DNA from 3 places in the Rahnella contaminans genome. Region 2 is predicted to be linked to each of the others. Evidence: predicted binding sites of a transcription regulator. Region 2 holds the regulator's gene; each other region holds the start of a gene.
What was found. Region 2 encodes LexA, which represses DNA repair genes until DNA is damaged. Its sites were predicted from a motif close to TNCTGTATGTACATACAGNA; they were not measured.

Region 1: the regulator LexA is predicted to act here: its motif matches at 1,638-1,657, upstream of GW579_RS00110 (metal-dependent hydrolase).
Region 3: the regulator LexA is predicted to act here: its motif matches at 3,251-3,270, upstream of rmuC (DNA recombination protein RmuC).

The regions. Positions count from the first base shown of each region.
Region 1 is NZ_JAADJS010000001.1:28,231-33,296, forward strand. Features, by position in the region: gene GW579_RS00105 (L-cystine transporter) at 1-874, opposite strand, end outside; gene GW579_RS00110 (metal-dependent hydrolase) at 1,062-1,619, opposite strand; gene kduD (2-dehydro-3-deoxy-D-gluconate 5-dehydrogenase KduD) at 1,772-2,533, opposite strand; gene kduI (5-dehydro-4-deoxy-D-glucuronate isomerase) at 2,611-3,447, opposite strand; gene hxpB (hexitol phosphatase HxpB) at 3,754-4,419, opposite strand; gene GW579_RS00130 (YniB family protein) at 4,626-5,066, shown strand, end outside.
Region 2 is NZ_JAADJS010000005.1:31,375-36,440, forward strand. Features, by position in the region: gene plsB (glycerol-3-phosphate 1-O-acyltransferase PlsB) at 1-1,563, opposite strand, end outside; gene GW579_RS19365 (diacylglycerol kinase) at 1,691-2,059, shown strand; gene lexA (transcriptional repressor LexA) at 2,179-2,787, shown strand; gene GW579_RS19375 (CsbD family protein) at 3,177-3,386, shown strand; gene zur (zinc uptake transcriptional repressor Zur) at 3,582-4,091, opposite strand; gene GW579_RS19385 (ROK family transcriptional regulator) at 4,191-5,066, opposite strand, start outside.
Region 3 is NZ_JAADJS010000007.1:16,039-21,104, forward strand. Features, by position in the region: gene ubiB (ubiquinone biosynthesis regulatory protein kinase UbiB) at 1-166, opposite strand, end outside; gene ubiJ (ubiquinone biosynthesis protein UbiJ) at 163-771, opposite strand; gene ubiE (bifunctional demethylmenaquinone methyltransferase/2-methoxy-6-polyprenyl-1,4-benzoquinol methylase UbiE) at 785-1,540, opposite strand; gene rmuC (DNA recombination protein RmuC) at 1,688-3,208, opposite strand; gene GW579_RS21870 (DedA family protein) at 3,366-3,893, opposite strand; gene udp (uridine phosphorylase) at 4,088-4,849, opposite strand.

The sequences.
Region 1 (5,066 bases), on a different contig from region 2:
ATTTCGCCGGGTTAACGCCGGTGAAAGACAACAGCACAGCGTGAATTACGAACATGATGGCCAGACCGAGATAAGATGCCACCACGAAACTGCCCAGTTTAATGATGTCCTGAATGTTGGAACCGGCAACCACTTTGGTCATTAGTGCCAGAACACCGTATGGAGTCAGTTTCATGACCAGACGAACCAGTTTCATCACCCAGGCTTGCAGGGTATCGATAAAGGCCAGAACGCGCGGGCCTTTATCAGCATCATCTTTAACCAGCTGAAGTGCCGCAACACCAACGAAAGCTGCGAAAATTACCACGCTGATGATGGACGTTGGGCTTGCACCTGTCAGGTCAGCAAACGGGTTCTTAGGAATAAAGGAAAGGATCAGCTGAGGCACGCTCAGGTCAGCCACTTTGCCTACGTAGTTGGACTGGATAGCGGTCAGACGCGCGGTTTCCTGCGTCCCCTGAACCAGCCCATCAGCGGTCAGACCAAACAGACCGGTCACAAAGATACCTACCAGCGAGGCAATCAGCGTGGTGAACAACAGGGTACCGATAGTCAGGAAACTGATTTTGCCCAGCGATGACGCGTTGTGCAGTTTGGCTACCGCGCTCAGAATCGAGACGAAAACCAGCGGCATGACTATCATTTGCAGTAACTGGACGTAGCCGTTACCGACAATATTAAACCAGGTAATAGAGGTTTTCAGTACCGGATCATCGGAACCGTAGATCAGCTGCAAAGCCAGGCCAAACACCACACCCATGGCCAGACCAAGTAAGACTTTTTTTGCCAGACTCCATTGCTTATGGCGGGTTTGCGCCAGCAGCAAAAGGAGGACAACGAAAACCACTACGTTAAGAACGAGCGGAAGATTCATACCGAACTCCAGACTTATAGTTTTGATATTTAAAACGGGTGTTCCCGACAGGGATTGCACCATCCCAAAGCAATGGTGAGCAGGATATCAGTTTGGCACCTGAACATTTATATCCAAAAAGAATGCTTTATAACTTTTAGGTTTGATTCGTACCAAATATCACCAAAATGGCGGTATTTTATGCTTGTCATATGAATAATTTCAGAATGTGATTAAAAATATCCGGATTTATTGCACCAATAATGGGCGTCCAGTCAGGCCAGAATAGCGTCAGACCGACCAGCATCAGACATAACGTACGTTCGAGCTGATTGCCTTTTTGACTGTTGATTAGCGGCAGGCGAAAACGCCAGCGGCATGGCCACAATAATGGAACACCGGCTGGTGTCAGCATATCGGCCAGAATATGGCTCAGATAACCAATTATCATGGCATGAAAGGCATCGATGGGGATCACCCAGTCATGAGGGAAATGGGTGCGTAGCAGGAAAATACCCCCCGCGACGGCAAGCAAGCTGTGTGTGAATCCACGGTGCCCGAATGCCCGCGCGATCGGAGCGGAAATCCATTTCAGGCGCTGGCCAATCAGTGATTTGGGATGATCGATGTCGGGCAGCAGGCACGTCAGCAGCGACCCCGGAATAATATGCCACCAGTCGCCGTGCGCCAGTTCCGGAGAGAGCTGTGCCTTTTTCGCAAACACTGCACAGGCAATTGAAAAAATGAGGTGGCCTTCCGCCGTCATGACGCGTCCGAACTGGATAACTGTTATTTTATCCAGTATAAGTGAAACTGTCACAATCTTGGAAGAGACACCCTGTAACTAATTGTCAACGATATAATAAAAAAGAAAAAGGCGTATAAAAATACGCCTTTTTATTGTCACTTATTGGGTTGCTATCGCGCCAGCCATCCACCATCAACGGCAATGGTATAGCCGTTAACGTAATCCGAGGCTTTCGACGCCAGAAATACCACGGGGCCCATGACATCTTCCGGCAAGCCCCAGCGCCCGGCGGGGATGCGATCAAGAATTTCTTTGCTGCGATCTTCATCCGCACGAAGTTGTTCAGTATTGTTGGTCGCCATATAGCCCGGTGCAATGGCGTTAACATTAACATTGTGCTTCGCCCATTCATTAGCCATCAGCCGGGTGATGCCCATGACGGCACTTTTTGATGCCGTATAAGAAGGAACGCGAATGCCGCCCTGATAGGAAAGCATGGACGCAATGTTAATAATTTTACCGCCAGTACCTTGCGTAATGAACTGCTTAGCCACCGCCTGAGACATGAAGAACAGTGTTTTGCTGTTCACGTTCATCACGTCGTCCCAATTCTTCTCGCTGAACTCGATAGCATCTTCCCGGCGAATGATACCGGCGTTGTTTACCAGAATATCGATATGACCAAACTCGCTGACCGCTTTTTCGATGAGTTTGGGAATGCCCGTAATGCTACTCAGGTCAGCGCGAAGGTCGAGGAAACGGCGGCCGGTTGCCGTGATTTTTTCGGCCGTTTCGTTTGGCGCTGAAACGTTAATACCTACGATATCGCAACCGGCTTGTGCCAGTCCCAGCGCCATACCCTGGCCCAGTCCGGTGTTACAACCGGTCACGATTGCGACTTTGCCGCTTAATTCAAACGCATTGAGGATCATATTCAAAGTCTCTTTTGCACGGCACGTTCGCCATTAATGGATGATTTGCTCCGCTGCCGTGCAGCAGAGCACAAGGGTTAGCGCAGTTCGCTGACTTTGACGTGATCCATGTCGTCAAATACCTGGTTTTCGCCAACCATTCCCCAGATGAAGGTGTAGTTTTTCGTGCCTACACCGGAATGAATTGACCAGCTCGGTGAGATGACCGCCTGTTCGTTATGAACGAGCAAATGGCGCGTTTCCTGTGGTTGCCCCATCATGTGAAACACGGCGGTTTCTTCCTCCATATTGAAGTAGAAATACACTTCCATACGACGCTCGTGGGTATGGCAAGGCATGGTGTTCCACAGGCTGCCTTCTTCGAGTTTCGTCAAGCCCATCGTCAGCTGGCAGGTTTCTAAAACGTCAGGCACGATGAATTTATTAATGGTGCGGCGGTTGCTGGTGGCCGCGTCGCCAATAGTTTGAGGAGACGCTTCGGCCAGCGTGATTTTTTTGTTAGGGAACGTCGTGTGCGCAGGGGCGCTGTTGTAGTAGAATTTGGCGGGTTTTGCGGCATCAACGCTGCTGAATTCAACGTGCTTCCCGCCTTTGCCGACGTACAGCGCTTCTTCATGACCAATCTCATAAGTTGTTCCGTCAACCACAATAAGGCCCGGCCCGCCGATGTTGATCACGCCAAGCTCGCGGCGTTCGAGGAAATAGCTCACGCCGAGTTGTTTACCAACGTCATCACCTATCGAAACTGATTTTTCAGCGGGCATAACACCGCCGACGATAATGCGATCGATGTGGCTGTAGGTCATGGTGCAGGCGTTTTTCTCGAAGATTTTCTCGATGAGGAATTCGCGGCGTAATTGTGCGGTATCCAGCGTTTTGGCGTGGTCGCTGTGGATGCTTTGACGAACTTGCATGTCGGTGCCTCTCATAGGATTGCAATAAAGGGGGACGTGCCGGGCGAGTCTGACCGTTGCGTGGCAGTGACAGCGTACAGAAGCAGGAGAGCTCCCGGCTCGTCCTTGTTAAACGCAGCATAGGTTCATTGGCATACGAATTCAATAAAAATGAAATAACGTTTTATTTATTTTATGAGGCAGTTCATGGTTCGCGAAATTAAACGCTGTCCGGGGAAATGTGGCAGGGAAAATGCGAAGTCAGGTTGAAGCAGGGAACGGCACAGAAGCGGGGTGGCTTTGCGCCGGTTTACCCAGGAATAGGTCTCAGAGGATATGTGCTGGCTCTAAAGCTTCAAGGGTCGCGAGTTTCGTGTCGGCAAGCGCCCAACGCGGATCTTCGCGATACTCTCTGGCGGGAACAACAATCGAGCGCATGCGTGCGGCTTTCGTGGCAATCATCCCGTTAAAGGAATCTTCCAGCGTGACGCAGTTCAGAGGGTCAACCTGCAATTCACCGGCTGCGAGCAGATAAACTTCCGGGTGCGGTTTACTGTAAGGCAGGTTTTCTGCCGAAGTGATCACCTGAAAATAGGATTGCAGGCTGAACATCTCAAGAACCGCCCTGAGCATAAATAAAGGAGAAGCGGACGCGAGGCCAATTTTCAGACCGCTGTCACGACACAGCTCAAGTGCCTGGTTCACACCCGGCAGCAAAGGGCGTGTTTGTTCCACCAGTTCGACGGTGCGCGTGATGATCATTTTAGACACTTCGTCCTGCGTCGGCCCTTGCCATGGCAGCGTTTGATACCACATTCTGACCACCTGATCGACGCGCAAGCCCAGCGTATCCTGCAGTAAATGTCGCTGAGAAATATCGACGCCGAGGCTACCAAAAACGTCCAGTTCTGCCTGAACCCAAAGTGGTTCAGAATCAATTAACAGACCATCCATATCGAAAATTGCTGCATTAACAGGGCGAACATAAGCCATGAAAGCGGACTCCGTAAAAGTGAATTAAGGCTTTACTCTAACACCGCCGGTTCTGAGGGTGAAATGCGATATAGGGACGGTCAGGAAAACCGTCAGGAACGCTGTTTCAGGCAGGCAACGCCAGTAACTGATTAAAACATTGGGCGCAAAATACTTTCTGTGGGTAAACTTACGTGTTGCTTTAGGTGTCCTAACAAGGGGAATTCATGACGTATCAACAAGCCGGACGCGTGGCAGTGATTAAACGGATTGCAGGATGGATTATTTTTATCCCTGCGCTGCTTTCAACTCTGATTTCATTGCTTAATTTTATTAATGAACACACTAAAACTGAGCAGGGCATCAATGCCGTTATGCTGGATTTCGTCCACGTGATGGTCGATATGGTGAAGTTCAACACCTCGTTTCTTAACGTTTTCTGGTACAACTCCCCCGTACCCGCTTTGGGGCAGGGCGTGACCACCGCCAACATCGTATTCTTTATTATCTACTGGCTGATTTTTGTCGGTCTTGCGTTACAGGCATCCGGCGCAAGAATGTCCCGTCAGGTGAAACATATCCGTGAAGGGATCCAGGATCAACTGATCCTTGAGCAGGCGAAAGGTGCAGAAGGGCGTACACGACCACAGATTGAAGAACGGATTGTC
Region 2 (5,066 bases):
TGCCGCTGAGTTGTTGATACGCACCATGATCTGCTCTGCCAGATCCTGCACCGTTGGCGTCAGCCAGCTTGGACGTTGCGCTTCGATAGGATCGATTGCTTCACGCCAGGTCGGCACATTCTGGTTCAGGTACGTAGTCAGATGCAGCGGTTCACCGAAATTGACATAACCCTGGCCAAGGTTGCGCAGTTTGCGTAGACCATTGAGCATCTGGGTCAGGCTTTCTTTTTCTTTGGTCGCACCGCGCAATTCTTTCGCGTAGGTCCCCACTTCCATCACGTGCTCATAACCGATGTAAATCGGCACTAACGTAATCGGACGTGAACCGCCGCGCAGCATGGCCTGAATGGTCATCGCCAGCGTACCGGTTTTGGGTTCCAGCAGGCGTCCGGTGCGTGAACGACCACCTTCGACAAAGTATTCGACCGAATAACCACGGCTGAACAACTCGCCCAGATATTCACGGAAAACGGTGGAGTAGAGTTTGTTGCCTTTAAAGGTACGACGAATGAAGAACGCGCCCAGACGGCGGAAAATCGGACCGGCTGGCCAGAAATTCAGGTTGATACCGGCAGCGATATGCGGCGGCACCAGCCCCTGGTGATAGAGCACGTAAGACAACAGCAGGTAGTCCATATGACTGCGGTGGCAGGGCACATACACAATTTCCTGACCATCCAGCGCCAGCTGACGGACACGCTCAGCATTGTTGACGTTGATACCTTTATATAAGCGGTTCCACGTCCAGCTCAGCACACGGTCCGACAGACGCACGGCCTCATAAGAGAAATTCGCCGCGATTTCTTCCATCAGCGCGATAGCATTCTGCTGGGCTTTTTCATGGGAAATTTTCTTGCTGCGGGCTTCGTCTTCAATCGCTTTTTCGATGGCCTTGGAAGCCAGCAGCTTATTGAATAAATCCTGACGAGCTGGAAGGCGCGGGCCGACTGCCGCCAGACGCTGGCGGGAGAAATGCATGCGCGCCACGCGTGCCAGTTTCTGAGCGATAGTTTTGTCTGTACCGTGTTCCGTCGCCATATAGCGCAGGGAAACGGTATTAGAGAAACGAACAAAACTGTCACGTCCGAGCCACAGCACGGCGAAGAATTTCTGGATGCCATTCAGCACGCGCAGATGCGGCGTATCATCCTGACCTTCCCGGCCTGGCGCACGACCAAACATCACGGAAACTGGCAGCATCTGAATGTCTAAATCCGGATTGTTGCGATGCAAATCCAGATAGTCGTGGAACAGCTTTACGGATTCCTGCTTCGGCGTGTAATACGAGAATACGCGCGGGCCTTCAGCAATGAAAACATGGCTTGGCAGCAGGGTTCCGTCGATTTCCAGCGGAATAAGAGGGTCGGGCAGATTCTCGGCCAGACATTGCGCACGCAACGTCAGCAAGTCTGCTTTGGAGTTATAAGGCAATACGTACAAAATCGGGCGCGTCGGGTCTAAATGCAACTCGGTAACCGGATCTGAAGGTATGACCTTGCTCTTTACCAGCAATGAGAGTGGTAAATTCAATAATGTGTAATAAAGTCTACGCCAACCTGACATAAAAACGTGAAGCCTCTTGTTAGCAATTTCGCCGCAAGGATACCAGAAAGCTCAGATGAGATCTGTGGTGATGCGATACCATATAACAGCTAAAATGCTGCAAACACTCTAAGGATCAGTACCCGAAATGGCGAACCAAGTCACCGGATTTACCCGAATTTATAAAGCAGCCGGATATTCCTGGAAAGGATTGAAAGCCGCATGGCAAAATGAAGCGGCTTTTCGCCAGGAAGCCAGCGTCGCTATCCCGCTAATTTTGTTATCTTTCTGGCTGGATGTCAGCAGTATAGAACGTATCCTGCTGATTGGCTCCGTCGTGCTGGTGTGTGTGACTGAACTGCTTAACAGCGCCATTGAATCCGCGATTGACCGCATCGGGCCTGAGTTTCACGTCCTGTCTGGACGTGCGAAAGATATTGGCTCCGCCGCCGTACTTCTGACCATCATATTGGCGATTTTTGTCTGGGTCAGCATCTTTTGGCCGCGATGGTTCTGATCTGGAACCTGTATTCCAGGAATTATCGTTATGCCCTGTTTTTATTCAATCTTAGGTTTTCATTGCCCGTTTAGCTGTATATACTCACAGCAAGACTGTATAAACAACCAGGGGGCGGAATGAAAGCTTTAACGACCAGACAACAAGAGGTCTACGACCTTATTCGCGATCATATCTCCACCACCGGTATGCCACCGACCCGCGCAGAGATTGCATCCCGTCTGGGGTTCCGTTCCCCGAACGCGGCGGAAGAACACCTGAAAGCGCTGGCGCGTAAAGGCGTTATCGAGATCGTTTCCGGTGCTTCGCGCGGTATTCGTCTGCTGATGGAAGAAGAAGAAGGTTTACCGCTGATTGGCCGCGTTGCCGCCGGTGAACCGCTGCTGGCTCAGCAGCACATCGAAGGACATTACCAGGTCGATCCGGCCATGTTTAAACCGAGTGCGGATTTCCTGCTGCGCGTCAGCGGGATGTCGATGCGTGATATCGGTATTCTGGATGGTGACCTGCTGGCAGTACACAAAACGCAGGACGTCCGTAACGGGCAGGTTGTCGTTGCGCGTATTGATGATGAAGTCACGGTCAAACGCCTGAAGAAACAGGGCAGTGTTGTTCAGCTGTTGCCTGAAAACAGCGAATTCCAGCCGATTGTGGTTGATTTGCGTGAACAGAATTTCAGCATTGAAGGTCTGGCGGTTGGCGTTATCCGCAACGGCGACTGGATCTAATCTGCGCTTAAGTTCTACGTTGCAGGTGCATTGGCCGCCTCTGACGCGCCTGTAAATATCAGTATCTCATCGCCCCGTTTTGGGGCGATATTGTTTGAAGCTGCTAATAAACTTTCCCGATAAAATCCTTTTTCTCACGTGTTATCCGCTGTGTTACCTGTTTAGAGCAAATACCGGATTTGCACTCTCTGTGCTCTGAATTACCGGCCTTTTTCAGTCAGACAGATTCCAATTCCACGTTATATCCTGCTTTGGATTAATCCTAATAGTGGTTTTTATCCCTGTTTTGGGAAGACGAATCCGCATTCTCTACTAAGCTTTGAAGTGTTAAGGACGGGCTGCCAGCAAACGTGCAGCTCCACAACCCAAGGTAACAGGAGATATTTATCATGAATAAGGACCAAGCCGACGGTAACTGGAAGCAGTTCAAAGGGAAAGTGAAAGAACAGTGGGGTAAGCTGACTGATGACGACCTGACAGTCGTTGAAGGTAAACGTGATCAGCTGGTAGGTAAGATTCAGGAGCGATATGGCTATCAGAAGGATCAGGCCGAGAAAGAGCTCAAGGATTGGGAATCGAAAAACAAATATCACTGGTAACACGCGACTCCCCCTCGCGTATCAGTGACGTATCCTGAGTTATTGCTGCTCCTACCCGGAACACTTTCAGGATACGGGTACAAGGATGTACCCAACCTTCAACATCTTCCTTCTACACCTTAAATTATCCGTTCAGCTGCGTTAAAACCCTTCCGCTTTACGCCTTTTGAAATTCCATCAAAAACACCTGATTTCTCAGCGTTTTTTTACCACAATACTGTGGTCGTGTTCGCAATGATCGTGGCTGTCGCAGGTTTCAACAACTTTGCATTCGGCACATAAGCCATGTGCTTCAACGACCGAATGACGCAACTCAAAACCAGATTCAAGCGCCAGTTTCGCCAGACGTTCTTCAATGCCGTCTGTGGTTTTTTCCGTGACCAGCCCGCAGCGGTCACAGATAAACAGCGCTGAAGTGTGGCTCGGCTCTTCGAAATGATGGCAAAGCACATAGCTGTTAGCCGATTCAACCCGATGAATAAACCCTTGTTCCAGCAGAAAATCCAGCGCCCGGTAAACCGTTGGCGGTTTGGCCTGTGGTTCGCTGACGCGCAGCAGATCCAGCAAGTCATAGGCGCTGATCGCACCGGGTTGTTGCGCCATCAGTCGCAAAACTTCCAGCCGCTGCGGTGTAAGACGAACATTGCGCTGCTGGCAAAGTTCTTCAGCTTGTGAAAGTAATTTTTCCGGATTATTCAGGGTCATAGCAACATTCTCTGAGCGCAGATTGGGATAAATAGGCCACATCATGCAGCCATTCTTAATTTTATCATGCTTCAGCCAGATCGACGAATTATGCGCCGCTCAGCCCGCCATACCTTCCAGCGCTTTTTCCACATACAGGTAACCAATACCCATAATTTGCTGCTCGCGGCTTAGCGTGCCGGGCGCAATGTGTGTCGCCTGCGTTTTGACATGATCGGTTCTGTCAAACGGGTTCAGCCCGCTCTGTGCGCGGACGGCGTTCAGCCAGACGTCGCCGAATCCGCAACTGCGACCGTACAGATAAATACGGTTAATGTTCAAAATATTGAGGAAATTATACAGGCTCAGTCCCAGCGCCCGCGCACCCTCCATCACCTGCGCGCAAAGTGCCGCGTCGCCCTGATGAAACCGGTCAATCAGCTCCTGCGTGCCCGGTGTGCGTGGTGGCTGCAAAGGATTCTCTGCCACGATAAGCTGCCGGGCTTTTTTCTTCAGCGCCGACAGCGAAGCCAGCGTTTCCAGGCAACCGTAGCGACCACAGGCGCAGCGGCTGCCCTGCGGATCGACAATCGTGTGCCCGAGTTGCCCGCTGCCAAAAAGGCTGCCGCGATAAATCTGCTGATTGATCACGAAAGAAGATCCGATGCCGTAATCGACGTTGATCACGCAAAAATCATGCTGGTCGTTCGCGTGCTGCCACTTCTCGGCCAGCGCCAGCATGATGCAGTCGTTATCCATCAGGATTTCGGTTTGCAACTTCTCTTCGAGCAAATATTTAATCTCGATTTCGCCGGTCCACGGTGCCTGCGGCATGCGCTGAGACACGCCAGTAGTCGGATTCACCTGCCCGTGGATCGCCAGTGCCAGCCGGATTTTAAGGCCGGGGAATTTCTTCCGATACTGATGAAAACAGGCTTCGATCTGCGCCAGCATCGCTTCCGGCGTTTTGACCGCAATATCCGTCAGCTGGTAGCC
Region 3 (5,066 bases), on a different contig from region 2:
GCTCGCCCAACGGCTTTTCTTTATGACGATTAGGCAACCAGAAAAAAAGATAACGACCAATGCGCAGCGGCAGCGTTAAGCGGATTTTAGGGATGAGTTCGTCAAGGCCATAGATCAGAAACATGCGGATGATCAGATATAAACGTCGCATTTCCCTAGGCGTCACGGTTTACCCTCCAGTTTTTCGATACGTCTATCCAGCGCATCCAGTTCCCGCACCAGTGCAGAGACTTCATCGCTAAACCAGACCACTTCCAGCGAACCGGGTGCCATTTTCCACTCTTCGGTCAGGGTTTGCGCTAAATAGCTTTGCTGGTGCTTAAGGCCTTTTTGCAGAAAACGGAAACCGCCCTGAACCGCCTGACTTAATCCCTGAGAGGCAATATCACCGATATAAGGGGCCAGGAATTCTGCGGGCTCGAATTCAGCCATATCCAGCAATGCAGAAAACTGCTGAACCACGGAAATATCACCATCGACCACCAGTTCGCCACTGCGCATCATTGGCGACAACAGCTGGCGATCGCGTAATTTTTGCAGCGATGAAATCCGTGAAGTAACGGTGCAATCGGCCACACCTTCCCATTGTCCGAGCACATCGATTTTTTGCTCGCTGAAAACAAACGTCAGCGGTGCACTCAGTTCCTGTAGTTCAACACGTAAAACTTTGCCTGCCAGACGCGTGCGCGCCGCCTTCATGCTGCGATCTTTGAAAAGCAGAAAATTAAGCGGCGTCTCGATAGCGGCAGTCAGCAACGGCGTTAACAACATCGGCATACTCATATCAGAATTTGAAACCCCGATGCAGCGCAACAATGCCACCGGTCAGATTGTGATACGTCACATTCTCAAAACCTGCATCCGCCATCATGCCTTTCAGGGTTTCCTGATCAGGGTGCATACGGATGGATTCGGCCAGATAGCGATAACTTTCAGCGTCTTGTGCAACCAGTTCGCCAATGCGCGGCAAAATATGAAAAGAGTAGGTGTCGTAAGCTTTGCTCAGCGGTTTCAAAACCGGTTTGGAGAATTCCAGAACCAGCAGACGGCCACCCGGCTTGAGCACGCGGAACATCGAACGCAGCGCTTTTTCTTTTTCAGTCACATTACGCAGACCGAAAGAAATGGTGATGCAGTCGAAATAATTATCAGGGAAAGGCAGAGCTTCAGCGTTGGCCTGAACATAATTAACGTTGCCCACAATGCCGAGATTACGCAGCTTTTCGCGGCCCATCTTCAGCATGGAGTCGTTAATATCTGCCAGCACAACTTCGCCTTTTTCGCCCACCAGACGGGAGAACTTCGCGGTCAGATCGCCGGTGCCACCGGCCAGATCCAGCACACGCTGGCCCTGACGCACACCGCTGCAATCAATGGTGAAACGTTTCCAGATGCGATGAATGCCGAAAGACATCAGGTCATTCATCAAATCATATTTTGCCGCAACGGAATGGAAGACTTCCGCCACCATTTCCTGCTTCTCATCTTTGGCTACTGTACGAAAACCGAAATGGGTGGTTTCCTGCGTCTGCTTTTCCATTATTTATGCCTGCTTTTTCAGTCAAACTCTTGGGGAGAAGTGTACCAGAACCCGTTAGAAAGCCCCATCACCGATGGTGATTCAACATATTGCAAAGATTCACTTATTGAATCAGTCCGACCCAGTGGAAACCTTTGCCAGCTTTAATTATTCACGCGGGTTCAGCGCCTGTTCTTCTTCCGCATCAGAGATATCGGGCAGAGATGCGGTATCTTCTGGTTCATTTTCCGCTTTCGCTATCTCAGCCAGAGAGGGGCTGATAGGCCGTTTAACTTCGACCCCCAGAGCACGGAAACTTTCAACCTGCCCGATAAGATTACCACGGCCTTGCGTGAGTTTATTCATCGCGGAGCGATAACTTCCCTGCGCTTTGTCGAGGCTTTGTCCCATCGACTCCATGTCATCCACGAACAACCGCAGCTTGTCATACAAACGGGCGGCGCGATCGGCAATGCGTTTGGCGTTCTGGCTCTGATGCTCATAGCGCCATAAATTACTGATTGTACGCAAAGCCACCAGCAGCGTTGTCGGGCTGACAAGCATAATATTGTGACGCAGTGCTTCGCTGATTAATTCTGGCTCCCGGTCGATAGCCAGTAAAAAAGCGGGTTCAACGGGGATAAACATCAGGACGTAATCAAGGCTGCGCAAACCGGGAAGCTGCTGATAATCCTTACGACCCAGCAAACGGATATGGCCGCGAACGGACGCGATATGCTCATTCAGCGCCGCTTCACGCTCGCTGTCATCTTCACTGTTGAAGTAACGCTCGTAGGCCACCAGCGTCATCTTCGCGTCGATCACCACGTCTTTATTCTGCGGCAGACGCACCACCACATCGGGCTGCATTCGGCTGTTCGTATCAACCTGAACGCTGACCTGCGTCTGATATTCGTAACCTTCGCGCAGGCCGGACGCTTCCAGCACGCGGCTGAGCACCACTTCGCCCCAGTTCCCCTGCGTTTTATTATCGCCTTTCAGCGCTTTGGTGAGGTTCACCGCTTCACGCGCCATCTCAACGTTCAGCTGTTGCAGGTTACGGATTTCGTGCGCCAGCGTGTGACGTTCACGGGCTTCCTGACCAAAACTGTCCTGCACCTGACGGCGGAAACCATCAAGTTGCTCGCGCAACGGCAGCAGAAGTTTGTCCAGGCTTTGCTTGTTCTGTTCGTCGGCCCGGCGACCATTTTGTTCAAAAATACGGTTGGCCAGATTTTCAAACTGGCTGCTCAGGCGCTGTTCGCTGTTAATCAGCAGGCGCTGTTTGTCTTCTGCCGCCATGCGCGTTTCGTCCAGCCGGGTCGAAACCTCGCGCAACTCGGCTTCCTGAGCGCTGTTAATTTCACGCTGGGCGCGTAATTCCTGGTTCAGCTGCTCGCATTCATTTTGCCAGTGAGCCAGCAATTGCAATTTCTCCTGGCTGGCTGCCGCCGCGCTGTGCAATTTGCGCAGCTCAAGTTCCGCTTCACGCATTTGCTGCTGAACGGCTTGTCGCTCATTTTTGTGCGCGTCATTTTCCGCCTTCATTTGCTCCAGCGAATGCTCCAGCAACCGGCGCTGTGTTTCGTACTCCGCCTGCTGCTGCTGTTGCCGCAAACTGGCGACCAGCCAGCCGACTAACAGGCCGATTAGCCCTGCGCCCAGGGCGTACAAAATACTGATATCCACGCGCATTCCTTCTTAAAATCACTTGCGGTCACGGTAATAGCAGGCTGTATGGATGTCCAGTCTATTTTCAGGGGCATGACGCCTTTGCGAGACGTCTTCCAAAAAGGAATTTCTCCCGCCCGCGCCGCTTGAAGACTTCAGCGATGCAGCGCAGGATTCAGAACCAGCGACTCAGCCATTGGATGCCAAAAGCGCCCGGCGCAAGAATGCCAAATGCCCAGATCAGTGCGGAGGTCACGTTGGCAATCTGGAAATATTTCTTTGGCATGCCACAGATCCCCGCTACCAGCGGCACTACGGCGCGCAACGGACCAAAAAAGCGGCCGATAAACGCGCCCGGCATGCCCCATTTTTCGAAGAATGCATGCCCGCGGATCAGCATTTGCGGATGGCGGGAGAACGGCCAGAAGTTGCCCACTCTGTCCTGAAAATGGTTGCCGACCCAATAAGAAAGCCAGTCGCCGAAGAAAGCACCCGCCGCGGCAGCGGCCCAGATGGGCCAGAAAGGAATACCGGTTTCGCCAATCAGCGCACCCAGCCCTAATAAGATAAACGTCGCAGGAAGCAACAGGGAAAGAAATGCCAGAGACTCACCAAAAGCCAGAAAGAAGACGATGGGCGCAGCCCACACCTGATGTGCGCGAATAAAGGTCGTTGTGTAATCCAGAATGTCGTGAACAGTCAAAAAGCAGTTCCTTTTGTCAGCGGTTTTGTGCCAGCGGCTTTTTATCAGCAGTTTTTTATCAGCAGATAAATAGCCGGATTGATAAATTATTCCAGACACTTTACTAACACGACCTTAACAGATCTGATTATCGGGACAAAAAAATGGGCCGCCAGAGGCAGCCCACAGATGTGATGTGTTTGTTTTAGTATTTTTTAGATCAGGCGACGGGCGGCTTCTACAACGATTTTCACCGCGTGGCTTTCGGTCTTTTTCATCGTTTCCGCGTCAGGAATTTCCTGCTGCGTGCGGTTTACGATAACACCGGCAACCATACCTGCGCGCAGGCCCTGGCTTGCACACATGGTCAGCAGTGTGGCGGATTCCATTTCATAGTTCATCACGCCCATTTCCTGCCATTCTTTCATCGATTCTTTGAAGCGACGAACAACGCGGCCAGAGAAGGTGTCGTAACGTTCCTGACCCGGATAGAAGGTGTCAGAAGACGCGGTTACGCCGATGTGCGTTGCAGCGCCAACAGATTCTGCCGCCGCGACCAGCGCCGTGGTACAGGCGAAATCGGCGACAGCCGGGAATTCCATCGGTGCAAAGTGCAGGCTCGCGCCATCAAGACGAACAGCAGCCGTTGTGACCAGAACATCGCCCACATTGATGTGCGGCTGAATAGCGCCGGTCGTACCTACGCGCAGGAAAGTCCGGATGCCCAGCTGTGCCAGCTCTTCCACCGCGATGGACGTAGACGGGCCGCCGATACCGGTTGAACAAACGATCACAGATTTGCCGTCAAGCTCAGCACGCCATGAGGTAAATTCGCGATGAGAAGCCAGACGCACCGGGTTCTCCATCAGTTTGGCAATTTTCTCCACGCGTTCCGGGTCGCCGGGAACAATCGCCAGCGTGGCACCGTTTAAATCTTTTTTGGCCAGGCCAAGATGGAAAACTTCAGGCTGAGACATAACAAACTCCTCTGTATGTAAGGTCATTTATTGGCAGGAGGAACACCCGGCAACTGTACTGAACATTGTGACGTTATTTCGTGACGGCAGTCACTATGATGTAACAACAAGAATCACGCATACATTTAATTTGTGACATAAATCACAAATTAAATGTATTACGCCGAAATTTTAACCAGACTGATACTTTGCAGGATGAAGTATTTTCCCGAACGGA